4 regions of the Roseburia sp. 499 genome follow, and region 1 is predicted to be linked to each of the others. Evidence: predicted binding sites of a transcription regulator. Region 1 holds the regulator's gene; each other region holds the start of a gene.
The links. The regulator Rex, encoded in region 1, represses fermentation and respiration genes when NADH is low (regulators of the CRP and FNR family bind a similar motif). The targets are predictions, from matches to a motif close to ATTGTTAANTANTTAACAAT.

Region 1 (7,573 bases):
AGTTGTAATGAACGAGCATACCAACCTGTTACAGTTAGAGGAACATTTTTACCAATTGGTAGATGTAGAAGAACCAAATGTATTCCGGAATCTTTTCCCGTATGAAGAGATACCGAAAATTGCTTTTAATGATCGTATTGTTCCGCATAACATGCCAGACAACATCTGGATTACTGACACTACCTTCCGTGATGGTCAGCAGTCCAGAGCACCGTATACTACAGAGCAGATTGTTACCATTTATGATTATATGCACAGATTAGGCGGTCCAAAGGGGCTGATTCGTCAGAGTGAATTTTTCTTATATAGTAAGAAAGACCGTGATGCAGTTTATAAGTGTCTGGAGCGAGGATATGAATTTCCCGAAGTAACCAGTTGGATTCGTGCCAGCAAACAAGACTTTCAGTTGGTAAAGGAAATCGGACTTCGTGAAACCGGTGTGCTGGTAAGTTGCTCTGATTATCACATTTTCTATAAAATGAAGATGACAAGACGTGAAGCGATGAATCATTATTTGAGTGTCATTCGTGAATGTCTGGAAACCGGTATCAGTCCAAGATGTCATCTGGAAGATATTACGCGTTCTGACATATATGGATTTGTCATTCCGTTCTGTTTAGAGTTAATGAAGTTAAGCAAAGAGTATAATATTCCGGTTAAGGTACGTGCTTGTGATACTATGGGATATGGTGTTAACTTCCCAGGAGCAGTAATTCCAAGAAGTGTACCGGGTATTATTTATGGACTTACGACACATGCTGGTGTACCATCAGAAATGATTGAGTGGCATGGACATAATGATTTCTATAAGGCAGTAAATAATTCTACTACTGCATGGCTATACGGTGCTAGTGGTGTAAACTGTTCCCTGTTTGGAATTGGAGAACGTACCGGAAATACTCCATTGGAGGCAATGGTATTTGAATACGCACAGTTAAAGGGAACTTTGGATGGCATGGAAACTACTGTAATCACAGAGTTAGCAGAGTATTTTGAAAAAGAGTTAGGCTATCATATGCCGGAAAGAACACCTTTCTGCGGTAAGAATTTTAATGTAACAAGAGCTGGAATTCATGCAGATGGACTCTTGAAAAATGAAGAAATTTATAATATCTTTGATACGGATAAGTTTTTGAATCGTCCGGCTTTGGTTTCTGTATCCAATACTTCAGGACTTGCCGGAATTGCTCATTGGATTAATACTTATTATCGTTTACCGGAGGAACGAAAGGTAGATAAGAATTCTGAATTGGTAAAATTGGTAAAAGAGTGGGTGGATGAGCAATATGATGAAGGCCGAGTTACTGTAATTACCGACAATGAATTGGTAGTTGTGATAACTGACAGTTGTAATAAACTGGGAATTGTATTATAACTATAGGGAGGAATTTTTTTGAGCGAAGATAACCATTCACTGGGACAGCGTGTTTTTCACAGGATTCGCGAAGACATTCTGTCAGGAAAATATAATAAGAATGAAGAACTGAAGGAAAAGACAATCGGAGAAGAACTGGGAGTCAGCCGTACTCCGGTAAGAGAGGCATTGCGGCAACTGGAATTGGAAGGGCTTGTAACTATTATTCCAAATAAAGGGGCATATGTAGTCGGACTTTCCGTGGAGGATATTCAGGATATCTATGAGATGCGTTCCGTGTTGGAAGGATTGTGCGCAAAGCGCGCGGCTGTAAAGGCAACACAAGAGCAGTTGGAAGAGTTGGAAGAGATTCTTTATCTTACTGATTTTCATGTAAAAAAGGGACATGTGGAACAGATTGTAGAATTGGATACCCGTTTTCATGAGGTTTTGTATGAAGCATGTGCAAGCAAGGTGTTAGAGCATGCAATGCGTGATTATCATCATTATTTAGAAAGTGTGCGTAAGGTGACGCTGGCATCAGAGAAACGTTCTATAGAATCCAATAACGAGCATAAACAAATTTTGGATGCATTAAAGGAACGTGATGCGAAAAAGGCAGAAGAATATGCTAATCAGCATATTCTGAATACCATTAAAAATATTGATAGCTGTGGTTGGGACAAGATTGTGAACAACACAGAAAATAAGTAACAGACAAACAAGAAGACAATTTGCAGGAGGACTATTATGGAAAAAATCAAAATGACAACACCATTGGTAGAAATGGACGGAGATGAAATGACCCGCATCCTTTGGAAAATGATAAAGGATGAACTGTTACTGCCTTTTATTGATCTGAAAACAGAGTATTATGATTTAGGCTTGGAACATAGAAATGAAACGAACGACCAAGTAACATTTGATTCTGCTAATGCTACGAAAAAGTACGGTGTTGCAGTAAAATGTGCAACTATCACACCAAATGCAGCACGTATGACCGAATATAATTTAAAAGAAATGTGGAAGAGTCCAAACGGAACCATTCGTGCTATCTTAGACGGAACCGTATTCCGTGCACCAATTACCGTAAAGGGAATTGAGCCATGTGTAAAGAATTGGAAAAAACCAATTACCATTGCACGTCACGCGTATGGTGATGTATATAAGGCATCTGAAATGAAGATTCCGGGACCGGGAAAATGTGAACTGGTTTATACTGCTGAAGACGGAACAGAGACGAGAGAATTGATACATAACTTTACCGGAGCAGGTGTTATCCAGGGACAGCATAACTTAAATAATTCTATTGAAAGCTTTGCAAAGAGTTGCTTTAATTATGCTCTGGATACCAAGCAGGACTTATGGTTTGCAACAAAGGATACTATTTCTAAGAAGTATGACCATACTTTTAAGGATATTTTCCAGGAAATTTATGATAAAGAATATGCTACTAAGTTTGAAGCAGCAGGAATTGAATATTTCTACACTTTAATTGATGATGCAGTAGCACGAATCATGAAAGCAGAAGGTGGATTTATCTGGGCATGTAAGAATTACGACGGAGACGTTATGAGTGACATGGTATCCAGTGCGTTTGGTTCTTTGGCTATGATGACTTCTGTATTAGTATCTCCGGATGGATATTATGAGTACGAAGCAGCACATGGTACTGTTCAGCGTCATTATTACAAACACTTAAAGGGAGAAGAAACTTCTACTAACTCCGTAGCAACTATTTTTGCATGGACAGGAGCATTGAGAAAACGTGGAGAATTGGATAATCTTCCAGAATTAAGTGCATTTGCAGATAAATTAGAGCAGGCTTGTTTATCTACTATTGAATCCGGTAAGATGACAAAAGACCTTGCGCTGATTACTACCTTAGAGAATCCAACTGTATTAAACAGTGAAGGATTTATCAAGGCAATCCGTGAAACATTGGAGAAATCTTTATAAGATAGAAGAAAGAAGAGGAAACGAACATGATTTTAGCCTGCCAAAATATCAGTAAATCCTTTGGCACAGACGAAATCATACAACATGCGTCTTTTCACATTGAAGCAAATGAAAAGGCCGCAATTGTAGGAATCAACGGAGCGGGGAAAACTACCCTGCTTCGGATTATTATGGGAGAAATTTCTGCGGATGAAGGAGAAGTAGTCCTAGCAAAAGATAAGACTATAGGCTATTTACCGCAGAATCCCGATATATCCGGCAATCATACGATTTATGATGAAGTGCTTTCTGCAAAGAAAGCACTTATTTCCATGGAAGAAAAACTTCGCGATATGGAAAGTAGAATGAATCAGTATCAGGGACAGGAATTAGAAGATTTCATGGAAAGTTATAACCGTCTGAACCATGAATTTGATATGCTGGGAGGATATTCCTATCAGAGTGAGATTGTTGGTGTATTAAAAGGATTAGGATTCTCAGAAGAGGAATTTGGAAAACATATGCAGGAATTGTCTGGTGGACAGCGTACCCGAGTGTGTTTGGGAAAGCTTTTAGTGACAAAACCGGATGTGATTTTATTAGATGAGCCTACCAACCATCTGGATATCAATTCTATTGCATGGCTGGAAACTTTTTTGCTAAATTATAAGGGAGCAGTAGTGATTGTATCCCATGACCGTTATTTTTTGGATAAAGTAGTCAGTAAAGTAGTGGAACTGGACCGTACAAAAGTATCGGTATTTCAGGGGAATTACAGTGATTATGCAGCAAAACGCGCGCAAGTGCGGGAAGCACAGTTGAAGCAGTATTATAACCAACAGCGTGAGATTAAGCATCAGGAAGAGGTTATTGCAAAACTTAAGTCTTTTAACCGGGAAAAGTCCATCAAACGGGCAGAGAGCCGGGAGAAAATGTTGGATAAAATAGAACGTCTGGAAAAGCCAACTGAGGAGAATACAGATATTCATTTGCATTTAGAACCAAGAATTGTCAGTGGAAATGATGTACTTGCGGTAGAACATCTTGCGAAAGCATATCCAAATCAGCAGTTGTTCTCTGATATTTCTTTCGAAATAAAGCGTGGAGAACGGGTAGCACTTATTGGTGACAATGGAACCGGAAAGACCACTATATTGAAAATTATTAATGATATGATAGAAGCTGATGCAGGAACCATAAAACTTGGTACCAATGTAAACATTGGCTATTATGATCAGGAACATCAGGTACTTCATAAAGAAAAAAATCTGATAGAGGAAATTTCTGATGCATATCCAAGTCTTACAAATACGGAGATTCGTAATGTGCTTGCAGCATTTTTATTTACCGGTGATGAAGTATTTAAGCAGATTGCAGATTTAAGTGGTGGTGAAAAGGGAAGAGTATCGCTGGCAAAGCTAATGCTTTCTGAGGCTAATTTTTTGATTTTGGATGAGCCTACGAACCATTTGGATATTACTTCTAAGGAGATTCTAGAGCAGGCATTGAATAGTTATACCGGAACGGTGTTCTTTGTGTCTCATGACCGTTATTTTATCAACAAAACGGCAACCAGAATATTGAATCTGACAGGTGAAACCATTGTAAATTATATCGGAAATTATGATTATTACATGGAAAAGTGCCGGGAACTTACGAAGATTTATGTGACAGAAAAAGAGAAAGAGGTTAAGCCTGAAACAGAAAGTAGTAATAAGCTGGATTGGAAACAGCAGAAAGAGGAACAGGCAAGACTTCGAAAAATTGAAAATGAGAGAAAGCGGACAGAAGAAAAAATTGAAAGTCTGGAAGCTCATATCAGCGAATTGGAAGAATCTTTTTCACAGGAAGAAATTGCAACTAATTCGGCGAAACTTCAGGAAGTACATGAAGAATATGCAAAGTGCCAACAGGAATTGGAAGCACTGTATGAAAAATGGGAAGAACTTATGTAAAAGAATGTTAATTCTTTAACACATTGACAGTCCAGGCAGGATTCATTATAATGAGTATAGTATATGCACGGGAGAAATGCAGTTTAGGAGGAACGTCAATGGAAAAGGAAATATCACAGGCAGTGATCCGGAGAATGCCTAGGTACTACCGTTATTTAGGGGATTTGCTAGATGACGGAGTAGAGCGTATCTCATCCAATGAACTAAGTACGAGAATGAAAGTAACTGCTTCCCAGATACGTCAGGATTTGAATAATTTTGGTGGTTTTGGACAGCAGGGTTATGGCTATAATGTAAAATATTTGTATGATGAAATTGGAAAGATTATGGGCATGGACCAGAAGCATAATATTATTGTAATAGGTGCTGGTAATCTGGGACAGGCACTTGCAAATTATGTAAAGTTTGAGAAAAGAGGATTTGCTATCATTGGTTTATTTGATGTGAATCCGGCATTAAAAGGAGTATCGGTCAGGGGAATTAATATTCGTATGATGGATGAATTAGAAGATTTCCTTAAAAATAATCGGGTAGATATCGCAGCGCTTACTATGCCGAAGACAAAAGCAAGTGAGGTTGCAAATATGCTGGTAAGTTATGGAATCAATGCTATCTGGAATTTTGCGCATTTGGATTTGGAACTTCCGGAACATGTGGTGGTAGAGAATGTGCATCTTACAGACAGTTTAATGCAACTTTCCTACAATATTGCGAAACAGGGGAAGGTCAAAGATAAGAGATAAGAAGTGATAAGATGGGTGGAAGAAAAGCAATAAATCATGGGTTTGAAACAGTGCTTCGAGGCAAGCAGATATCATTATTGATTTTAGACCAGAAATGGCACAATCTTTTTTCAGATGATGGAAAAACGAAAAGTGTTGTCAAATTGGAAAAGAAAGCAAATGAATACTTGAAAAAACAGGGGCGGTTGCATCAGGAGATTAAGGACCTAAAGGTCCTGAAAGAGAAACTGATGAAGAATATTATGGCGAACATGGATGAAGCTGAGCGCGAGCAAGAGTCAAGGAAACTTCGGGAGGATCGAAGACTGATTTCTGAAATAAATGAAAAATTGCGTCGGGCGTATGCGGAATTAGATGAAGTTCCTAAGGAATTGGATGCAGTGAATGAAGCTCTGATGGTAGAGACCATGGAATATTGTTATGAAAAAATGCGCGCCAATGAAATAGAAAGCGTAGCAATCCGCAAGTGGTTGGAACAGACTCGTGAAGAAGTAAAGCAGAAGGCAGTACGCAAGCAGACTGTAGAGGATAAGAATAGGGAAATTTATTCCTATATGCATGATATTTTTGGTGCCGATATCATAGATATTTTTGATTTGACATATGAAAAGGAACCTTCGCAGAAAGAAGAGGAAAAGAGACAGTCTTAGCAGCATAAGGCATGTCTCTTTTTAAACATGGAGGAATGTATATGAATATTCTGGTAGACAGCAAACAGATGAAAATGTGTGACAAAAATACCATTCAACATTTTGGAGTTCCATCATTGGTTTTGATGGAGCGTGCGGCACTTGGAGTAACAGAAGAGATTGAAAGGCATACGCAGCCGGGAAGTAAAGTGCTTTTGGTTTGTGGAACCGGAAATAATGGTGGGGATGGACTGGCAGTAGGAAGGTTGTTGCGGCAGAAAGGATATGAGATTACTCTGGTTATACTGGGGGATTGGAGTAATATGTCTGTAGAAACAGCAAAACAAATGGAAATCTGTCGGGCATATGAAATGGAAATGCGAAAAGAGATTCCACAGGAAAAATTTGATGTAGTAGTGGATGCGCTTTTTGGTATTGGATTAAGCAGAGAGTTACAGGGAAGTTATTTTGAAATAGTGAAACAGATGAATGAACTTAATGCATGGAAAGTGGCAGTAGATATTTCGTCTGGAATTCATGCGGATACAGGAGCAGTTATGGGGATTGCTTTTCGTGCGGATATGACGGTTACCTTTGCTTTTCAGAAATTAGGGATGCTACTTTATCCGGGAGCAACCTACTCTGGAGAGGTGAAAGTAAAGGATATTGGAATCACTGCTGAAAGCTTTCTGGAAGAAAAGCCTGTGAATTATGAAATGGAACAGCAGGACTTTGAAAAAGTACCAAAACGCTGTGATTATTCGAATAAAGGTACTTACGGAAAAGTGCTGGTTGTGGCTGGACATAAGAATATGGCAGGTGCAGCGTTTTTAAGTGGAAAAGCTGCTTATGCTACCGGAGCCGGATTGGTTAAGATATATACAGAAGAAGCAAATCGCACTATTATCCAACAACTGTTACCGGAAGCAATTTTGGACACCTATGAGCCAGAAC
Region 2 (7,573 bases), 690 kb from region 1:
CTATTTCCGATGCATGTACCGGTTCCAATCCAAGAATTCCTACTCCGGAAGAAATGGAAAAGCTGTTAAAAGCTTGTTACTATGATGAGGAGATTGATTTCTAAATAAATTCAATGTACAAAAGAGTTGCCATTTTTATTGGCAACTCTTTTTATATGTTATCTTCTAATCCTATTTCAAGATTCGTTTGAGCACTTCATCTTCACGCAATAACTGTTTTGCCTGTTCACGATACTTATCTTCATGAAGATAAGTATGACGATAAGGTTTTATAGAGGGCGCAAGGTCAATAGCTCTCTCATAATCTTCCCGTTTCAATTCCAAAGTCTCCACATAATCCCAGAATCCCGTATCAGTAAATATAGTATTTACTCTCTTATAACGATGATTCTGTACCAGACTCATGATATAAGTGGCAACCCCCACCTGTATTCCATGGAGTTGCGGTGTTTCCAACATCTTATCCAATGCATGCGAAATCAGATGTTCACTTCCACTGGTAGGAGCACTGCTTCCTGCAATTTCATTTGCAATACCACTCATGGCAAGGGAATCCAAAAGTTCTCTCAAAAACAAATCATCCTGAATACTCTCAAAAGGTGTTCGCACAAAGCTGTTTACTGCCTTCTTGGCAATCATCATAGCAAAATCATTCAACACCGTATATCCATTTTCATCCTCATATACCCAGTCATAAAGCGCGGTTATTTTTGATACCAAATCACCGATTCCGGAATAAAGAAACTTTTCCGGTGCACTTTTAATAATATCCGTATCTGCAATGATACCATATGCCATTCTTGCAGGTACAGAATTTCTTCTGCCATCTACTAAAAGAGATGCACTGGCACTAGAAAATCCATCGCTGGAAGCCGAAGTCGGAACACTGATAAACGGAATCTTACGCAAATATGCCGCATATTTTGCAGCATCAATCACTTTCCCGCCACCGATTCCTACAATGACCTGTGTCTTTACATCAATGGAAAATGCCAATTCAATAATATCTTCAATTTGGATAGAATCCAACTCGCGATATTCCAGCACCTTTATTCCTTCTTCTTTCAAGGACTGCATTACCATGGTTCCAAACATATCAATCAAACCATTTCCAAAATAGATTACTGCATTTTTCATACCATTGGTTCGAAGATACATTCCCAGATTTCCTAATGTTCCCTTTCCTACTTTTAATATCGTAGGAATTGCAATATGGCTTCCTGCCATTCTAACATCCCCTATCTTTCTTCCTACTCTTAAATCATTGGAAGCATATGTTCTACTAATGCTGCTGAATGAGCTGCTGCTGCTTTTTCAAAAGTTGGATAATCCATTTCTGCACTATCATCCGCCTTATCCGAAATAGCACGGATAATTACAAATGGTACATGATTCAAATAAGCTGCATGGGCGATAGAAGCTCCTTCCATCTCCACACAGAATCCGTCAAAATTAGAAATAATGTTGTCCTTCACCTGCTTGTCACTAATGAATTGGTCTCCACTGACAATTCTTCCGCTATATACGGAAATATCCTTGTTCACTTCCTTGCAACATTCCACTGCAAGTGCATTCAACTTCTCATCTGCCGGAAACGCAAGACATCCCATCTGAGGAACTTCTCCCAACGGATAACCAAATACTCTTACATCTACATCATGATGAAGTGCATCTGTAGATACTACAATATCTCCAATATTGATTTCATTTTTCAACGAACCTGCCACTCCGGTATTAATAATATGGGTTACGTCAAACATATCACATAAAATCTGAGTACAAAGTGCTGCATTTACTTTTCCGATCCCACTTTGTACAATTACCACATCTGTTCCGTTTAACATTCCCTCTAAAAATTCCATAGAGGCTCTCTCTTCCTTACGAGTAATTTCCATCTTACTCTTCAGTTCCTCTACTTCCAGCGCCATAGCACCAATAATTCCAACTCTTTTCATGTGTTCTCTCCTTCTATTATGCCAAACTTCTACTCCGGATATACCAGATGTTTCTCATCAATTCCATATAATGTATTTTCCAAATAGCGTTTTGCAAGATAATTTGCCATACCCAGATTCATATCCAGATAGTTTCCACAGTCTTTTGCACTGGCTCCCGGAACTTCTCCCTTAAAATCTCTCATAAATTCATACATATTTGTTACCAGTTTCACGATGTCCTTGGACTCATAATCTCCTGCCAATAGCAAATAGAATCCGGTACGACATCCCATAGGACCAAAGTAAATAACCTTGTCTTTATATTCCGGATCATTTCGTAAAAACGTTGCCCCAAGATGCTCTAAGGTATGTACCTCCGCTGTATTCATCACTGGCTCATCATTTGGACTAGTCATACGAAGGTCAAAGGTAGTAATCACCTCTGCCCCTACATGGTCCTTTCTGGAAACATAAATTCCCGGTTCCAATTTTATATGGTCAATGGTAAAACTTGCAATTTTTTCCATAATAGCGCTCCTTATTCTCCTAAAAGTTCTTTTACTGTTTTTGGTAGTTCTGAAAGTTTCTGGATAAACGGAACATCTGCATTTACTGTTCCATACCCTGTTCTTGCATGGATAAAAGGAAGTCCTGCCTGCATAGTAGCATCGTAATCGCCCTGAATATCTCCTACATAAACCGCCTTGTCCAGATGATTCCGGTCTGCCACTAATCGAATATTCTCGCCCTTTGGCCGACCGGTTCCACCATAACTCTCAAAATCATCAAAATATTTTCCCAGCTTATGATATTCTAAAAATGCCTCAATATATCCCACCTGACAATTACTTACAATATAAAGATGATATCCCTCTTCCTTCAATTCCTTCAAGGTTTCTTCCAATCCTTCAAACAACTTACCACCATGAGTTCGAATATATTCTCTCTCTACCTCACAGCAATGTTCCAACAATTCCTGCCGTTTTTCAGAATCATACTCCTCGAAGAGAATATCAGCAATGTCTTTCATGGTCTTTCCCATAACGTTCTGGATATCTTCCATGGTAATCTCTTTTTCCACATCTGAACGCTGTTCCAATGCTTTCATCCACGAAAAAGCCACTTCCTCAGAAGAATCCCATAATGTTCCATCTAAATCAAACAAAATTCCTTTTTTCATATTCTGCTCCTTTGTCCGACATTTCTCATTATTTTATCACGTTTTCATGGGAAAGTCCATGTTTTCCCCCTTCTATTTCTTTTTACAAATCATTCTGACGTAAAATATCTTTTAATATATCTGCAGATTCTTTCAACCTTCTTATTTCATCCTGGTCCAGGGAAATCGGCACTCTATTTTCTATTCCGTGCTTTCCTACGATTGCAGGCATAGAAAGTACGATATCTTCAATCCCATATTCTCCGTGCATCATACTAGAGATAGGAAGAATGGATTTTTCGTCACGCAAAATGGCCTCACAGATTCTTCGAACAGCCATGGCAATTCCATAATAGGTTGCATGCTTTTTCGAAATAATGTCATAAGCACTGTTCTTTACTTTTTCAGCAATCATTTCTGTTGCCTCATCATGCTGATAATGTCCGCGCATTTCGCAAAAATCATCTACTGCAATTCCGGACACATTAGCACTGCTCCATGCTGCTATTTCACTGTCACCATGCTCTCCAATAATAAATGCATGTACACTTCGGCTATCTACCTGTAAATGCTCTCCTAACATATATTTCAGTCGTGCAGTATCCAATACTGTACCGGAACCGATAACTCTGTTTTCTTCAAATCCACTCAACTTCAATGCCGTATAAGTGAGTATGTCTACCGGATTAGATACCACTAGCAAAATTCCTTTGCAGTCACGCTTGGCAATTTCCGGAATAATAGACTTAAAAATTCCAATATTTTTATGAACCAAGTCCAGGCGAGTCTCGTCCGGCTTCTGATTTGCTCCGGCAGTAATGATAATAATAGCTGCATCTACAATATCATCATAATCTCCTGCATAAATTTTCATTGGTCTTGCAAACGGTACTCCATGACTAATATCCAGAGCTTCTCCCTCTGCTTTTTTCTTATCGGCATCAATCAACACCATTTCAGAAAATAATCCACTCTGCATCAAACTAAATGCAGAAGCTGAACCTACAAAACCACAACCAATCATTGCCACTTTTCTTAAATTTACACATCCACAATCTTTTTCCACTTGAAATTTTTCCATATAAATTCCTTCTTTCTATGTTGAATTTGTTATTTGGTACCGTATTTGTAGTGTTTCTAAAATCTTGCTGTTTCATTCCTCGTTTTCTTGTATACAGTATACTACATACAATATACTTTGTGTGTTTTTTCTTTCATACATGATAATTATATACCAAAAAGGAGCATTACATTCTGTAACGCTCCTAACTCTATGCTTGAAATACTCGCCCTAATTTTCATTTCCTGATATCCCCCTCATAGATATCAGGAAACCCCTCTTTCACAAAATTCTTCTTTATTATACATGAAACTTCCATATTTTTCTATTATGGGACTCCATATAAAGCAAAGAGGGTTTAGGTATGGAGATTACAATATTTTTTCTAGTTTCTTTACTGCTTCTGCTCTCCCTTTCACGTTTAACTTTCGATATATATTAGATAATGCCTTTTCCACTGTTACAGTCGCTATGTTCAAAGTTTTTCCAATTTCTCCGTTCTTATACCCGGTCTTTACAAGCTGAAGTATCTCAAGTTCTCGTTCCGTCAGCAATCCTGCTTCTTTTGGACCTTCTCCCTTATTCTGAATCCGACTCAATCCGGTCTGATACTGCTGACAATGGAATATTACTTTTTTCAGGTATTCCTTATCAATTTCTTTTTCCTGTACCAGCTTCAAAATAGGCAAAAGTTCTCCTGCATTTTCCATAAATAGTCCAATCAGTTCATCCTTCTGAGCTATCTTAAGAACCTTTTCCAATTCTTCCCCTGCAGCTTCTTCCCCAAAAAGATGGTACTTTGCGATTGTCAGATAAATTCCACCTTTAATTCTCAGATAACAACTGGAACTCCACTCCCGATACTCCATCATATCCTCTGCAATCGCGGTCAAATGAGCATACTTTCCCTCTTCTATCAGGATTCTGCCATAGGTAATCGTTCCTGCGCAAGTGATTTTTAAATAGTTATTATACGGAATAAGTTCATAATTTTTAAGCCATTCCGGGATTCCCGGTTCTCCCATGCATTGCTTAATATATCCTTTTACCAAATCATAAAGAACTGTAATCGTCTCTTTTTTATCTATTCCCCTTACCGTTTCTTCTAACACTTCTAAGCATTCTACCAGTTCTGTATACTTACCAAGATAAATGTAACACTTCATTTTTAAGAAAGCTGTACTTATGATTGCTGCTGCTTCCTTTCGAAAGCATGCCTTTTGAAAAGCAATCTCGCTAATCTCAACAGCTTGCTGAATATTCCCCATCAAGTAGTGATATTCACCCTCTGCCATCCATTCCCAACCGGAATCTTTTGCATTCACCAATACTAAGTAATATCTACTGAATTTCTTTATTTTCTCGATAGAAAACAGCAATTTACCAGCTTCACTATAATGAATCCCATAAAGTTCCGGAACCATGTACATAGCAATAAAACGCTTATCAAATATCTCAGATGGTTTTCCCTCTAATACCTCATAAGCTTTTTGAATCGTCTCCGCCATCTCTCCGATATGGTCAATGCTCATAATGCTACGCATAATCAACATCTCACCATATATTCGTTTATTCTGCGGCTGTTTATCCATCCCCTGTTCCAAAAACCAATATTCTGTCTGTTCAAAATCCTTACGGGCATTTTCTTTATTTCCATATACTTCCCAATAATAGATGTATATTAAGTACGCCTTTAAATGTTCTATCTTCTGGGATACCTCTATCTCTTTAAAAAAGTTTTCAAAAACCTTAGGTGCGGATTTATAAATTTCTAACGTATTATCTTTTTCTAATACCCTAAAAACTTGTTCTACCGCTCCAATCCTCATATAAATATTAATGGCTTCTGTTCCATTGCCTTGCTGCTCATGCCACATAGCAGAACGTCTCCAAACTTCCTCTACCGAATTTCCTCTGTCAGTATACTCTTTTTCCGCAATGAGACGCAGTAAATGATGAAGACGAAATGTTCGTGGAACCATATCGTACTCCATAAAATTCGTCTCCAACGCACAATTCTGGAGTTCTATCTGACACTCCGGCATCTGTGTTACATAAATAGCTTCTTGCAACGTAAAGTTCTCCAATGGTGACAATTTCATGATAATATCACGCTCTGTTTCTGATAATGTATCAAAAACAAGCTCTTTCATAAAATTCCACGCACTAAAGTAACTGTTTAACCTTCCGGTCCGCACATAATCCAACAAAATCAAGCAGATTACAGAAGTCCATCCTTCTGTATATTGATAGATTGCTTTTCTTTCCTTAAAGGACAAATCAATTCCATTAATTCTGAAATATGCACCAATTTCCTCTTCTGTAAAACTCAATACGTTTTTACGAATTACATTGCATTTTCTATTCAAAATCAATTTACCACAACGAAAACCTGACATTTTCTGGCAAATTAATATGATATGCAAATGCTCCAATTCTGCCTCTGCAATATCCTCCAGTAAAAGGTCAAATTCTTCACTGTGGTTACTCTGATATTTATCTTCAATTACTACAACTAAATCTTCTTGTATATTCTGACTTAGTTGATTGATAAATTCCTGTCTCTCCTCTGATGTCTGTGGAAAACGAATTTCCAAAAATTCCCTCCTATCTTTCTCCCCTTCGGGATCCAGAACCTCTGCAATTCGCTTTCCTAACCATTCATCATCGTATTCGTTCTCTTTTAACAAATACCAAAAATATCTTACTCCTGTTTCCTCAAAAAAATCTCGTACAGCAGTTTTCTTTCCCATTCCTGCGGATGCCTGTACAACACACAAAGGCACCTTGACAGCCTCTGTAAGGCAGTCAGTAATCCGCTGTCTTTTCAATTCTTTCGGCTGGAATAGTTCTTCTTTCACTGTCCTCTTCTCCCAAAACTTAAGTCTCCTAACTTAAGTATAATATTTCTTAAATATTATCATTTATTTGGAAGTTCGTCAAATATTTCAATAGGCTCTATTGTTACATTTTTCTCTTCATCAATTCGAAATGCTTTAAGAATTGGATTTCCCTCTTCCATTAGCGAAAGGATAAGGTAGTTTGCTTTAGAATCATATGCAAGGCGCTTATCCTCTTCGGAAGGTCTAGAAGGAGATTCCGGATGAGAATGGAAGTTTCCAAGAGGCTCATAGCCATTGGTACGCATATCCTTTACTGCGGCAAACTGTTCCTTGGGATCCATAGAAAAATGCTCCCTGCTCTCATCCACATTTGTCAGCAGATATACCTTTTCTACATATTGATTTTCTCCCTCTTTTCTGCCGCCTATAAGACCGCATGCTTCATTTGGAAGTCCTTTTTCGCAATGCTCTAGTATTTTTTTATAATCCTGCTGTTTCAAAAATAACATAGTTCTCCTCCTTGATGATTTTATTTTCCGTCACATTCTACCTGTTCGTAGTCGATTAACTCTGT
Region 3 (7,573 bases), 670 kb from region 1:
CTGTGTTGCTTTTGCCATAGCTGCCTTATATACAAGTAACTGAGCAGCTTCAATTCTTGCAGCCATATCAGCTAACTTGAACTGTGTATTCTGCTGCTGAGCGATAGAACGTCCAAACTGTTTTCTTTCCTTGGTGTATTCAATTGCTCTTTCTAATGCACCTTCTGCAATACCAAGTGCCTGAGAAGCAATACCAATACGTCCACCATCAAGAGTATGCATAGCAATTGGGAAACCTTTTCCTTCTGGTCCTAATAATGCATCCTTTGGAATTCTGCAGTCTTCGAAAATCAATTCGTATGTAGAAGAACCACGGATACCCATTTTCTTTTCCTTTGTTCCAAAGGAGAATCCTGGAGCTCCCTTTTCTACGATAAATGCAGAGAAGTTCTTTTTCTTTCTTCCTCTCTTGTCTTCTGTAACACTTGTAACAGCAATTACAATGTAAACGTCTGCAACTTTACCATTTGTGATAAAGCACTTAGATCCGTTTAATACCCATTCATCACCATCTAATACAGCCTTTGTCTGGCATCCCTGAGCATCTGTACCAGCGCCTGGCTCTGTTAAACCGAATGCACCAAGTTTCTCACCTTTTGCAAGAGGTACTACATATTTCTGTTTCTGCTCTTCTGTACCATATGTCATAATTGGATCGATACAAAGAGATGTATGTGCAGATACAATAACACCTGTTGTAGCACAAACTTTGGATAATTCCTCTACACACATAGCGTATGTTAAAGGATCACATCCCTGTCCACCATATTCCTTTGGCACTGGAATTCCCATAAAACCGTATTTTGCCATTTTGTCTACTGTTCCCTGTGGGAATACTTCTGTCTCATCAACTTCCTGTGCGAGAGGCTTTACTTCTGTTTCAGCAAAGTCTCTGAACAGAGTTCTCGCCATTTCATGTTTTTTATCTAAAGAAAAATCCATGATATTTATTCCTCCATTTTATATATTTTTATAAAATTCCATTTGCTTGATATAATTACTGAGCGTCAACCGGAGTCTTAGTACGATCTGCATTGTAAATGTAGAATCCTTTTCCGCTCTTTGCTCCGAGGTTTCCACCACGAACCATTTTACGAAGTAATGGGCATGCACGATATTTGCTGTCTCCAGTTTCGTTGTAAAGAACATCCATAATTGCAAGACAGATATCTAATCCGATGAAGTCTCCTAACTCAAGTGGTCCCATTGGATGGTTTGCACCAAGTTTCATAGCTGCATCGATACCTGCGATATCAGAAACGCCTTCCATTTTGATGAATGCTGCTTCGTTAATCATTGGGATTAAGATACGGTTTACAACGAAACCTGCTGCTTCATTAACCTGAACCGGTGTTTTTCCGATTTCTTCAGAAATCTTCTTAATAGCTTCTACTGTTTCAACTGGTGTATTAACACCTGCGATTACTTCGATTAATTTCATTCTATCAGCAGGATTGAAGAAATGCATACCTACCATTGGACGTGTAAGGCCATTTCCAATTTCTGTAATAGAAAGACTGGATGTATTAGAAGCAAAGATACATTCTGGTTTTGCAATTTTATCTAACTCAGAGAATGTAGTTTTCTTAACTTCCATATTTTCAAATGCTGCTTCTACGATTAAATCGCAATCTGCACAAAGATCTTCTTTTAATCCTGGTGTGATTTTAGCAAGAATAGCATCTACTGCTTCCTGTGTCATTTTTCCTTTTTCTACAAGTCTTGCATATCCTTTTTCGATCTTTGCTTTTCCATTGTCAGCCCACTCCTGCTTAATATCGCAAAGTGCAACTTCATATCCATCGGTCTGAGCGAATGCTTTCGCAATTCCCTGTCCCATTGTTCCTGCGCCAATAACTCCAACTTTCATCGTTGTGCCTCCTAATTTTTCTTTTTTATAAAACCATATAATTCTTATATTTATAAATTGGAACAGTCTGACAGAACCTGCAGACCGTTCCTTTTATTTTAGTACTTTTCTACGATTGTAGAGCAGCCCATTCCACCACCGATACACAGTGTAGCAAGACCTCTGTTTGCTCCACTCTTCTGCATCTCATGTAATAATGTTACAAGGATACGGCATCCGGAAGCTCCAACAGGATGTCCAAGAGCGATTGCTCCTCCGTTTACATTTACTTTAGACATATCGAAGTTCAAGTCTCTTGCAACTGCGATAGACTGAGCAGCAAATGCTTCGTTTGCTTCGATTAAATCGATATCGTCGATAGAAAGACCTGTTCTTTCTAATACTTTCTTAGTAGAAGCAACTGGTCCAACACCCATGATTTCTGGTTCAACTCCACCAAGTGCTCCAGCTACCCATGTAGCCATTGGTGTAACACCAAGTTCTTTTGCTTTTTCTTCGCTCATAACAACGATTGCTGCTGCACCATCGTTGATACCGGAAGCATTACCAGCAGTAACAAGACCGCCTTCTTTTCCGGAACAGCACTTTAAGTTTCCTAAGGATTCTGCTGTTGTTCCAGCACGAGGTCCTTCGTCTTTTGCAAACATAACTGTTTCTTTCTTAACTTTTACAGGAACTGGTACGATTTCATCATCGAATTTTCCTGCTGCGATAGCCTTTTCACATTTCTGCTGGCTGTTTGCAGAGAACTCATCCAGTTCTTCTCTTGTAATGCCATATTTATCACATACGTTTTCTGCTGTAATCATCATGTGGTAGTGATTGAATGCATCTGTTAATGCATCGTTTACCATGGTATCGATGATTGTTGCATTATTCATACGATATCCGAAACGGGCTTTTGTCATAGCATATGGAGCCATGGACATGTTTTCCATACCACCTGCAACCACGATGTCTGCCTGTCCTGCCATAATCATGTTTGCTGCCTCATTTACACATTTCAGACCGGAACCACATACTACATTCAATGTAAATGCTGGTACTTCGATTGGTAATCCTGCCTTGATGGAAGCCTGACGTGCAACGTTCTGTCCCTGTGCTGCCTGGATAACACATCCCATCATTACTTCATCAACTTGCTCTGGCTTAACACCTGCTCTGTTTAATGCTTCTTTGATTACGATTGCACCTAAATCAACAGCTGGAGTATTGCTTAATGCTCCGCCCATTTTACCGATTGCGGTACGACATGCGCCTGCTAAAACTACTTTCTTTGCCATTTCTTCGTCTCCTTTTTTATAAAATTATATGTAGCTAACTCTTCCGCTGAAGCCAATGAATGATTCCTTTCCGCAATGTATGTTATTTTTTTAACAATCTTTTGCTAAAAAAAAAGGAAACAGGCATCGTCTTCATTCCTGCGATAAATTTATCCTAGCACATATGACGCCAAATTGCAAGGAAAATCTTCCTTTTGCAAGCCTTTCAGCAATGCCCTTCTTTTTCTAGTTTTTTAGTATGACTTTGTTATATTTTTATCATTCTCCTGCTTCTTTCTGGTGTAAAAAAGGTCGGTTTTTGTCTATTCTGCACAATAACCAACCTTTTTTCCTTCTCTATGTATTAATAAAAAACATGATTTCCAATTACAATTCCTTCAATGTCTCCTGTATTTCTTCTGAAATAAAGACAATCCACTGTAATTCTTCCTCCTAATACCTCGGATGCTGCCTGAACACAGGAAGCATCTGCCCCTTCCGCTAAAACTGTAGCAAAACGTCCACTGGCAACCGGAGAAAACTGTCCACTCTGATAAATCACTCCTGCAATGCTATTTGGAAAATGACTGCTTCGTACCCGATTAATTACCACGCTTCCCACTGCAAGTTTTCCTTCATAACTTTCTCCCCCGGCTTCACACTGAATTAGCGCTGCCAAAAGTGCCTGTTCCGAAGTATCTGCAATAATGGGAGTCTGGTTTTCCGTATCTTGATTCAATTCTTCTTCCTGCTGGCATATTTCTTCCAGTCTCGCAGCATCTTCTGCTGCCTTTTGTGCCTCTAGCTGTGCTTCATATTCCTTTTGTCGTTCTATTTCAGCCTCATAACTTGCTGCATCTGCCTTTGCTGCTGCCAACTGTTCTTTTGCCGCTACCAACTTCTGAGACGTACTGTCTACTAAGGAAGCAAGTTGCTGTTTTTTCTCTATTTCCTGTTGCTGTAAGGCCACAAGTTCTGCTTCCTGTGTTTCTAACTGCTGTTCCTTACTAGCAATCTCTTCCTTTGTGGCACGATATGTATCTAACATATTTCGGTCATATTCATGTATACTTATAATATATTCACTACGGTTTAGAAAATCTACAATACTACTAGATTCCATTAATATTTCTGCAATACTGTCTGTATCCATTTCATACATAAACTGAATACGCTTTTTCATTGCTTCATACTGCTGTTGTTCCTGTATCTTTGCTGCTTCCAAATCAATTTTTGTCTGCTCTAGCTCCGCCCTGACACTATTCAGCTGTTGCTCTGTCTCATTCAATTCATTCGTTGCCTGTGACAAACTCTCATCCAGTTCCTTTAAATCTCCTGTCAGACTGTCTGCAGAATCAGAAAGATTATCTACCTGCTGCTCGGCTTCTTCCTTTTTCTCTTCTAATTCGTCTATATTCTCCTGCACTTCATCAATCTGGCTCTGCGTTGCCTGAATTGTCCCTCCACACATGCCGCTCATTAGAAGTATCAGCAAAAAGCTTCCAATGATTCTCTTTCGATTTTTATTCATGTCACACTCCTGATATAAATAGTATTATCCTCACAATTTCTAACCTCTTCTCTAATCATATCTTTCAGTGACTTTTTTTGCAAGCAGGATTTTTCTGTTTACATTTTTTCTATTTACATCATCTTTTGAAAAATCATCATACCTAGAACAGCAATGCCACCAGCAGCATAAAGACTATTTACCACCAGACAGATTTTCATAAGGTTGTTCTGAACTTTCTCCCTAACATAAGAAATGATTGTGAAAATACCACTGAAAATCATAAATGCTGCATAAGCAGAAATCATGATTTCTGCAACAGGTGACTTCAATGCCCAATCAAAAGTTCTAAGCTGAAGTATTGTCCACGGTATAAAAAGCATAATTGTACTGATTGTAGTTAAAATTTTATCTTTCATAGTAATTATCTCCTTTCAGCCTGCCCGAAACGTAAGCAGGAAATAAGTAAGCAACCAATGGTGATGCCGAAAGCAACCGGCAACCACGGAATCCATTCAACTTGCATCGTTGTTATATTTGAAGCCAATTTACCATATTCTGACGTAATTACAAAAAATGGATATGCCATTGGGTATAAAAACCATGCCTTTGTATTTATCATCAAAATAGACGGTACAATGGAAGCAAGACCCACTCCAATAGAAAAAATCGGTGTCTGGATACCTACAGACAAGAGCCAAAAAAATGCAAGCATAGGAATCGAAGACAGAAACATCCATCCTGCTTCCTTGAAAACAAATAAAGGCGACAACATAAAGTCATAATTTTGCGTATGTGATACAATTGCTGCACTAACAAAATACATTCCAACTGTCATCAAAATCTGGAAAGCTGCCAATAAAATCAATACAACAAATTTAGCTAGACATAACTTTGCCGTACTTATAGGTAAAGCAAGCATTTTCAATATACCCTTGTTACTTCTTTCGGTCTGATTTAGCAGAACAGTACTTACAACCATACTGGCCGGGAACATAAACCATGACATACTCATAAAGCCCTGTACCAGAAAATTATTTTCCGGCGAGATTCCCTCTGCCTGCATCTGAAAATTCATATTAGCATTGATTATTGAGGGCACCCATAAAATAACTATTGCGCCAAATAATATTAGTAGTATTTTTGAACGACGTATTTTTCCAAGTTCAACACCGATTAGAGAAATAAAACTCATTCAAACGACCTCCTTACTCTCAAGAATAAAACTTCTGCAATGGCAATAACTATGCTTTCAATCGTTCCTGCAATTGCGAAATTACGAATCGTGTTTTCTGTCACACCTGCAAATGTCTGAAATGGTAAAGCAAACGGAAACAACGATAACGTAAAATTACTTGTAGGAATCATTGTAGCTATAAATACACAGACAACACCGATTCCCAGCGAAACCCACATATTTTTACATGCCGATGCTATCAAAAGAGCGGATAACACGGTAGGTAGCAACAACAACAGAAAATAGCCAAAGTTTTTAAGTAATTCCACTTCCAAATTTACATTCCACTCAAACCAATGATAGGAGCACAAAGCAATTGCTACGGCTTCTATTATCAATATTACAACACACATAACTGCTATTAGAGCGAACTTGCCAAAAAATAAATTACTTTCCTTTGTGGGCAATGTACACATCTTCTGGATTGCATTATCTACATACTCAGTATGGTACATAATACATGCCCCTGCCACCACTAGCAAAATATTGAGCATTGCCATCATCTGCCAATTTGCCCCAATCAGTATTTGAATCGGAGAACTTTCAAGCCCAACATAACATTCCGAACGAAATACCATATTGATAACCGGTACAACAGCCGCTAAAATTCCACCACCTATTAACGCGGGCAAAAAACCTGTCCGTTTTACCTTTTTACACTCTAATCGAAAGCTCATCTTACACCACCTCGCTGTCTGTTATCCGCATCAATCAATGCAAGGAAAGTATCTTCCAAATTATCTGTTGGATACCCTTGTAACTCAGCTCCCTGTTTCAGTTCATCAAGCGTTCCTTCAAACAGAAGATGCCCATGATTAAGAATGCCGATGTTATCTGCCATTAATTCAATTTCAGAAAGTAAATGTGAAGACACCAATACAGTACAATCAAACTTCTGTGGCAAGGAACGAATCAGCGTTCTAATTTCGTGAATCCCCACAGGATCAAGCCCATTCGTCGGTTCATCGAGAATAAGAATCGGTGGTTTCCCAATCAAAGCACTCGCAAGTCCCAGTCTCTGTTTCATGCCAAGAGAGTATTTTTTTGCAAGTCTGTCTTTAAACTGGGTAAGACCAACAAGTTCCAGTGCTTCGGAAACAGCAGATTTGGGCAACCCCAAAATTTTGCGGATAATATCCAGATTATCTTCTCCGGTTAAATTTCCATAGAAAGCAGGGGCTTCAATGAAAGAACCAACCTCCTTCAGAATTTCAACTCTGTTTTCAGGATATTTCTTTCCATCAATTACAAATGAGCCACTTGTAGGCTTTGTCAGTCCAAGAAACATCTTCATTGTCGTGGACTTGCCTGCTCCATTTGGGCCTAAGAATCCGTAGACAGTTCCTTTTGGGATATGAATATCGACTCCCGATACAGCGGTAAAGTCTGAATATGATTTTGTTAAGTTTTTTGTTTCAATAATGTTCATACGATTTTGCTCCTTTCTCAATACATCTTCATTCTACATGCCCAACCTTGTGACAACCTTCTCTCTACCTTACATCTACCTTACATTTATTTCGTCCATTCGAAAAATTCAAAATTGTATGTTATAATAACCAACATAATTATGAAGAAAGCAGGTATCCATATGGACTTTGAATATTTAAAACGTAAACGCATACTGCTTGTTGATGATGAGCAGGAGCTTCTAAATATGGTAGTATCTATTTTAAAAGAGGAAGGATTTTGTA
Region 4 (7,573 bases), 920 kb from region 1:
TAGGGTGGATGTCATACCTGCTGTTTTTAAATATGGGAGCAGGTGTTGTAATGGCGTCTCTTTGGGCTACCGTGATTTTGACGTTATTGGCGCGCATTTTATCTGCGATACGAAAAACACCTGTTACCATTTTTCTGGTGACAGGTATCTTTACTTTAGTACCGGGAGCAGGAATTTATTATGCTTCCTACTATTTGATTATGAATGATTTGGCACAGTTTACTGCCAAAGGAATAGAAACCTTTAAGATAGCAGGGGCAATGGTACTTGGAATTGTGTTTGGACTTGCATTGCCCCAGAGTTGGTTCAACCAACTTGGAAAATTAACGGAGAAAAAAAGCAATAACCATACAAATGACTAATGTAATTAGTGCCGAACCAATTACACACAGTATATTCTGGTAAGGACGTTTTACACGTTCATAACCTTTTTCTGATTCAGACAGTTTTTTGCCTTCTGAGAAAGCAACAATTTCTTTATAAGTCTGGATGTCATGTGCTTTTTTCTGTTTTTCAATTCGGAGGGCATAATACATAGTAATGATAAATAGTAATGCCCATATTCCTATTCCGATAAAATCTAAGAAAAGGAATAGAGGAATTGCTGATACTACAACTCCTAATAATAAGAAACTAAAAATGGCACCATCATGATTAAATTGTTTTACGTCCTCTGCTTTAATTTGTTCTTTCATTTCTTCCAAATCTCCTTTTACTAGAATATCAAGAGAGGTATCAAAAAGAGAACTTAGCAATAAAAGACTTTTGATGTCTGGATAATTCTTATCATTTTCCCAGTTTGAAATTGTCTGGCGTGTTACGAATATTTTTTCTGCCAAATCATCCTGTGATAAATTTAATTCAAGTCTGTACTTTTTTATTTGTTTGCCAATTTCCATCTTGTATCTCTCCTTGGTTGTATTCTATTATAGGGAGTTTGTTTTTGCTATCAAAACTGTTTTACATTGCCTATTTTCGGGCATGTCAAAAGTATTTTACACTTCGCATTTCCAGAAATATGCGCTATAAGGAGGCAGTTCACTTCCGCCACCAAAGTCATGTTTTTCTCCGGTAATCAAATCAACAGCAGTACCACATCCGGCATCAAAATGGGCTGTATAAGCTTCGCTGTCTGCATTGATGGCAACCAGAACACGTTCCTTTTCTGTTTTTCGTTCAAAAATGCATTGCTTATTTGTTAATACAACGGAGCGGAAAGAACCGTAATTTAAAGCATCAGATGATTTTTTCGCAGTAGCGAGTTTGGCAATCCAGTCAGTCAGTTCGTTCCATTCCGGTTTTTCTATTGCTGGACGAAGAGCGGGATCGCCCTGACTCTTGTCGCCTTCCAGTCCCCATTCACTGCCGTAGTAGACACAAGGAATGCCCGGCATACCGAAACACAAAGCATAAATCAGTGGAAGATGTGATTTGTTGGTCAAAATACTTGCAACACGAGAAACATCATGGTTATCTACGAAACTCAAAAGATGTTTTCCTCTATAAATAGTCCAGTCTTCCGGGCCGAATTGACGTAGCAGAGAGTGGTTGATTTCAAACATGTTCATGGAGTTGAAACTGGAGTAAAGACCTTTGTAACACTCATAGTTGGTAGCAGAGTGGAGCATCTGGTCGTTCATCAACTGATTGTAGTCTCCATGGAGCATTTCCCCAACCAGGAAAAAGTCTTGTTTTAAGCTGTCACAATGGTTTCTCAGTCTGCGGACGAAGTCATGGTCAAGGCAGTATGCCACATCCAGACGAAGTCCATCAATATCCCAGTTATTTACCCAGAAGGTAACACTGTCCAGAAGGTAACCGATGACTTCTTCATTTCTAAGATTTAATTTTACGAGGTCATAATTGCCCTCCCAGCCTTCATACCAAAGGCCGTCATTGTAGTTAGAATTGCCGTTAAAGTCAATGTGAAACCAGTCTTTGTAAGGTGAAGATTCACGATTTTTTACGACATCCTGAAAAGCGAAAAATCCACGTCCGGCATGGTTGAAAACACCGTCCAGAACAACGCGTATGCCAGCTTCGTGTAGTGCATCACAAACTTCCTTGAAATCATCATTCGTTCCGAGACGGGTATCTAACTTCTGATAATCTCTGGCATTGTAGCCATGGGTATCAGATTCGATAAGCGGAGAAAAATAAATGGCATCAATGCCTAATTTTTCCATATGAGGAATCCAATCCTTGATTTTTAGAATTCGATGTTCCAAAACTCCATCATTTTCAAAGGGAGCACCACATAGTCCTAAAGGATAAATCTGATAAAAAACACTTTCATAAGCCCACATAATTTTCACAATCCTTTCTGTTCGCAGTATTGCTGCGACTATTTACTCATATCTTTTGATTTTTTTGTACATGCTCTTTGTGCTGAAATAACAGCGTTTCGTAAGCCCTTTTCTTCTAAGACAGCAACCGCTTCAATGGTAGTTCCGGCAGGGGAGCATACGGCATCCTTCAGTGCTCCCGGATGAGTTCCGGTTTCTAAGACCATTTTAGCAGAACCAAGAACTGACTGTGCTGCGAACTTGTACGCTTGCGCTCTTGGCATACCGTCAGCGACAGCAGCATCTGCCATAGCTTCAATAAACATATAGACATAGGCAGGAGAGGAGCCGGATACACCGGTTACGACATCCATCAAAGATTCTTTCACAACTTCACATTTTCCAAAACTGTTAAAAATGTCGATGGCAGTAGAAAGTTCTTCTTCTGTTACATTATCATTGACGCAAAGTGCGCTCATAGCTTCGCTTACCAGTGCCGGTGTGTTTGGCATAGTACGAATTAGTTTGATTGGGTGTCCAAACAGGGATTCAATGGTAGCAATCGGCTGTCCGGCAGCGATAGAGATGATTAGGGCATCTTTTTTCACTTTGTCTTTGATTTGTGGAATTACTTCCGGAAAAAGAAATGGTTTTACCGCCAGGAAAAGAATATCTGCTGTTTCAGCAGCTTTTCCGTTATCCTGAGTGGTATGTATTCCGAAACGTTCCGCCAGAGAAGAACAGGTTGCGGTTGTTTTGGCAGTGGCAGTAATCTGGTCCTTTGATGCGAGTCCGGAGTTGATAATGCCTCCGATGATGGCGCTTGCCATATTTCCGCCACCAATAAAAGTAATGTTCTGATTCATAATGGAGCCTCCTATTTTGTAAAAAAATAACTAATAATATCATAGCAATAGTAAAAGAATTGTGCAAGAGGTAAAAAAAGAAGGTATCTCGACTCGAAAGCGAGATACCTTCCAAAGTAATCATAACTTATTAGAAATCTGTTAAATCAGCAGCTCTTCTCTCTAAGAAAGCAGTCATACCTTCTGTCTTATCATGAGTAGAGCAGGTAATACCAAACAAGTTAGCTTCCATTTCAACAGCGTTCTTGATATCCATGTCGTATCCGTTGTTGATAGCAGCCTTTGCGATAGATACAGCGTAGCTTCCTTTAGAAATAATCTTAGCAGCCATTTTCTTAGCAGTATCCATCAGTTCTTCCTTAGCAACAACTTTGTTTACCAGACCGATTCTGTATGCTTCGTTTGCATCGATGTTGTCACATGTGAAGATTAATTCCTTAGCACGTCCCATTCCTACCAGACGAGCAAGTCTCTGAGTTCCACCGAATCCTGGGATAATTCCAAGACCTGTTTCAGGCTGTGCGAAAGTTGCGTTGTCAGCTGCGATACGGATATCACATGCCATAGCGATTTCACATCCACCGCCTAAAGCGAATCCGTTAACAGCAGCGATAGTTACCTGACGCATATTCATTAATTTGAAGAATGGTTCAGCAGCTCTCATACCGAAAGCACGTGCTTCAGCAGCGGAGAAGTTCACCATTTCAGCGATGTCAGCACCAGCTACGAAAGATTTGTATGGGTTATCCTTTTTGTCAGGACCACCTGTTAAAATAACAACTTTAACGTCGTCTCTAGCTTCAATTTCAGATAATACAGTATTCAATTCATCCAGAGTTTCACTGTTTAATGCATTTAATGCACCAGGTCTGCTGATAGTAAGGACAGCAATTTCGTTTTCCACTTCTAACTTTAAGTTATTCATGTGTAAACCTCCTAATAAAATATGTAGTTTAATTGTTCACGGATTGCCCGAAAATATAGGACAAAACATAATTTAACTATATAACTTTGATAAAAATTTGTCAATATCTGGGGCAGATATTTTCAGGACATTTGACTTTATTATGATAAAGAATTATAATGATGAAGTTATATGCGAGGGAAGATATAAATATTAAATAATTAAGAGGGTTCAATGTCTATTGTTCAATAGATGGCTAATTCTGCAAAATATCAAAATGAAACGAAGAAAAATTATTGACCTTGCATAGTGTAGTAAAAAGAGTGGGTGAAACCCTGCAATATAGCAAGGAGGCATGAGGATGAATGAAAGAGAAATTGTGCGCAAAATAAAAGAGTATGAGAATAAGATTAGCGATTTGAGTGATGAAAAAAATCACCTGATTAATGTAATTGATGAATTAGATACTTCGAGGATTAGTATTAGAGCTAGAAAAGAGAATATGGAGGGAGTATTTTGTAATCGAGTTGCAAGTTTTGAAAAGTTATCGGTATATCGCAGCAGAGGTGTAACTAAGATTTCAGAAAAAATGAAAGAATATAATTCTATTTATTCTAGTAGCTCTTATGTATGGAAAGCGATTCAAACAATTCAAAATTTGATTGATGATATTAACAGAAATGTAGAGAAAAGAATGGATAGGGTTTCGGAAATTGATTCTTATATACAACGGTACGAAGAAAAAATTAGGATATTGAAACAGAAAAAAGCAAGAATGGAAGGGTGATATTATGCAAGGAATGGCATTTACAGCAGCAACAACATACAATTTAAAGCTTCAGGAGGATGAATATGAGAAATTGATGACTTTGTATAGTGAGTTGGGAGATTTAGTGGATGAAAAAATGGAAACGTATATAAAATTTCTTAGTGAAATGACCAATGAATCCATTGTAAAAGGAGCATTGCATGACAAATTACAGATATTTTTAGAGGCAGTACAGTTATATCAAAACACATTTAGTAATACGTGCAAAGAAGTAGTAAGCAAACTTGAACAATTTATCATTAGTATTGATGAGCTGGATGAAGATATATATGGAGCTGGTTGCAATACAATTCGGTAGAAGGGAATAGAGCATGTTGGACAAAATCAATATAAAACTGGATAAATACAATGAAGTGCTAAATAAGTATAAAGGGATAGAATCTATGGAAAATATCAATAATAAAATAAAAGAAATAGAAAATGTATTGATAGAGAGTACGGGTGAAAGTGCTGAAGTGATATCAGAAACAAATGAAATGTTGCAAATGGTAATAGATATGATTTCTGTATTGTTTAGTAATACATACGAAACGTTAAGCAGTTCATACCAGGAATATGCATATATGGATAATGTTGAAAAGACCAGATGGGATGTAATGACTGAACAGGTAAAATAGAAGAATGTGTTGTAAATATTTGTAAATAGAAATGAGGAAGAGGAATGGGAGTTTTAAAAGATTTTTCACAAGAGGCATATGATGAGATTAAAGAGTGCATAAAAAGTAATGATGAATGGGCGGTTATTGATTTCTTTTCAGATATAGTAAATTATGAGAATTTGGACTACGATAATTATTATCCGGAACTAAAACAATATGCCGAGAAGTATGTGGAACAGAATAATATAACCCAAAGTGAATTGGATACTATATTTCTGAGTGTAAATGCGCAAGATGAAGTCTGTGAAAAACGATTTCAAGATGAAAAGGTGGAGTTTGAGAGTTTTTACAATGGGATAAAAGCACTTGCGGGACTTATAGATAAAAAATCTCTTAATGGAGAAAATATAACTACTTTGTCAACAGCAGAATTTCAAGATAAAGTACAGGGAAATATGAATGCTGTTAGAGAACAATTAATTAGCTATTATGCAAACTCTTATTATACAGTATGCGAAAACGAAACGATTATATTTGACTGGTCAGCCATACAGTATGCGATGCGCAAGGATTTAAATCAATTATCAGAGGAGGAGCTGATTGCATTATCAACAGTATTTTTTCAACTTTATTCTGAAGACGAAGAAACCAATTTAGCTAATATTGAAGAAATGTTGCGTGCTGGTTACGGAAAAGTTGATATGGAAGATTGGTCTTTAGAAAATTATACTACTCTTGACTGGGAACATATTTGTCATGGCGTAGGTCTGACAGACACATTTATTGCGGCATTTTCATTGTATAATGAGGAGGTTAATGCCGTTGACTATCAGACTATAATGACAGATAGATGTAGTGAAGATGAGGAAAGAAAAAAATTATCACGGTATTTTCAAAATCAATTTGCAATGTCTTCATTATTTGCAACCTTTATAAAGAACAATGCCACCATAAATGTTCCTTATGGCGAAGAACATAATAATTTTGTATTGCATTGCGACGAGGTGAATGGAACGTTGAAATCAGTATATGTTTGCTTGAAAGATATACCGATTGATATATCCTATATAAGTTTGGGAAATTATAAGGATGGTTCTTATGCGTATGATGTTACAGTAGAAAGTGGACGAACGAATGATGGTACATATATGGGAGAAAAGGACATAAATAAATTCCAGGTATATGGAATGGTTGATTATAGTAATATTTCAAAGGTTTTTGATTGGAGTACGACTGAAACATTCTCTTGTTGGTTTGAGTCAGAGAAGGACGAAGTATGCAGCAATGAAGAAATTTTTAAAAATAAAGGTGAAGGAATTGCCTGGGATAAGATAAAGGGAAATGCAATAGAATATATTGGAGGGAATTTGGCAAAGGCGACTCCGATAATTAATCTTGGGTGTGAGTTACTTGGAGATTGGTATGATAATCGTCAAGCAGAGGCGCATAATGCAACGATTGATGCTAGAATAGCTCAAGGATGGGAGCAGAATGAGTATAAATCAGAATTAATGGATTTAGCAAATAAGTGTTGTATCAACATGCAGGTAACATGTCAAAACGGAGAGTTTTATTTGGAGAGATATTCTATAAATGAGGGGGATTCGTATAATGGATTAACGAAGAACTTAGAGGATTATAATGCAGGAGTGAGTAAGAACTTTAAGTTAACAATAGGAGATATCGAGGCATATCTTAACGGAAGTACAGAAAAAGAAAATCTTATTGAAAAATATTTATCAAATTTTAATCCAAATTAGATGTAACAATGGAAGGAAGAGAGGAATGAAAAAGAAAAAAATAATCTGCATCACACTGGCTGTTATCGTCATCGCATGCATAGCAGGATATATTATTATTGGTCAGATAAAAAAGAAAGAAGCAGAAGCTGCAAAAGCAAATTTCATTGAGATTCCAGTGGGAATTGAGGTAAATGTAGAGGTAGGTGAAGATGGCAAATTGAAGAAAGATGCTGTTGATTTGGTGAAACTTATCAGTATTGACAAGTTGGATGAGAGTAATTATAAAGAAGTTGCAGCCCTTGTAAATAGTTCTGTAAATATTGAGAAACTGGAATTAAATTTGCATAG

Region 2: the regulator Rex is predicted to act here: its motif matches at 4,316-4,335, upstream of BIV20_RS11200 (L-lactate dehydrogenase).
Region 3: the regulator Rex is predicted to act here: its motif matches at 3,232-3,251, upstream of BIV20_RS04605 (acetyl-CoA C-acetyltransferase).
Region 4: the regulator Rex is predicted to act here: its motif matches at 4,162-4,181, upstream of BIV20_RS03415 (enoyl-CoA hydratase-related protein).

Annotation. Positions count from the first base shown of each region.
Region 1 covers NZ_CP135164.1:1,580,980-1,588,552, reverse strand. Annotated here, with positions in the region: gene BIV20_RS07955 (hypothetical protein) at 1-1,375, shown strand, start outside; gene BIV20_RS07950 (GntR family transcriptional regulator) at 1,394-2,068, shown strand; gene BIV20_RS07945 (NADP-dependent isocitrate dehydrogenase) at 2,105-3,313, shown strand; gene abc-f (ribosomal protection-like ABC-F family protein) at 3,340-5,247, shown strand; gene BIV20_RS07935 (redox-sensing transcriptional repressor Rex) at 5,346-5,990, shown strand; gene BIV20_RS07930 (hypothetical protein) at 6,002-6,640, shown strand; gene BIV20_RS07925 (NAD(P)H-hydrate dehydratase) at 6,682-7,573, shown strand, end outside.
Region 2 covers NZ_CP135164.1:2,270,192-2,277,764, forward strand. Annotated here, with positions in the region: gene BIV20_RS11175 (iron-containing alcohol dehydrogenase) at 1-104, shown strand, start outside; gene BIV20_RS11180 (iron-containing alcohol dehydrogenase family protein) at 172-1,227, opposite strand; gene BIV20_RS11185 (5'-methylthioadenosine/adenosylhomocysteine nucleosidase) at 1,257-1,955, opposite strand; gene BIV20_RS11190 (S-ribosylhomocysteine lyase) at 1,985-2,464, opposite strand; gene BIV20_RS11195 (HAD family hydrolase) at 2,476-3,117, opposite strand; gene BIV20_RS11200 (L-lactate dehydrogenase) at 3,200-4,177, opposite strand; gene BIV20_RS11205 (helix-turn-helix transcriptional regulator) at 4,528-7,017, opposite strand; gene BIV20_RS11210 (M67 family metallopeptidase) at 7,077-7,508, opposite strand; gene thiF (thiazole biosynthesis adenylyltransferase ThiF) at 7,529-7,573, opposite strand, start outside.
Region 3 covers NZ_CP135164.1:908,737-916,309, reverse strand. Annotated here, with positions in the region: gene BIV20_RS04615 (acyl-CoA dehydrogenase) at 1-942, opposite strand, end outside; gene BIV20_RS04610 (3-hydroxyacyl-CoA dehydrogenase family protein) at 998-1,870, opposite strand; gene BIV20_RS04605 (acetyl-CoA C-acetyltransferase) at 1,969-3,153, opposite strand; gene BIV20_RS04600 (cell wall hydrolase) at 3,497-4,663, opposite strand; gene BIV20_RS04595 (hypothetical protein) at 4,777-5,061, opposite strand; gene BIV20_RS04590 (ABC transporter permease) at 5,067-5,837, opposite strand; gene BIV20_RS04585 (ABC transporter permease) at 5,834-6,556, opposite strand; gene BIV20_RS04580 (ABC transporter ATP-binding protein) at 6,553-7,308, opposite strand; gene BIV20_RS04575 (response regulator transcription factor) at 7,471-7,573, shown strand, end outside.
Region 4 covers NZ_CP135164.1:660,310-667,882, forward strand. Annotated here, with positions in the region: gene BIV20_RS03395 (threonine/serine exporter family protein) at 1-362, shown strand, start outside; gene BIV20_RS03400 (helix-turn-helix domain-containing protein) at 324-899, opposite strand; gene BIV20_RS03405 (alpha-amylase family glycosyl hydrolase) at 996-2,306, opposite strand; gene proC (pyrroline-5-carboxylate reductase) at 2,345-3,151, opposite strand; gene BIV20_RS03415 (enoyl-CoA hydratase-related protein) at 3,282-4,076, opposite strand; gene BIV20_RS03420 (hypothetical protein) at 4,417-4,842, shown strand; gene BIV20_RS03425 (hypothetical protein) at 4,847-5,182, shown strand; gene BIV20_RS03430 (hypothetical protein) at 5,196-5,501, shown strand; gene BIV20_RS03435 (hypothetical protein) at 5,546-7,243, shown strand; gene BIV20_RS03440 (leucine-rich repeat domain-containing protein) at 7,269-7,573, shown strand, end outside.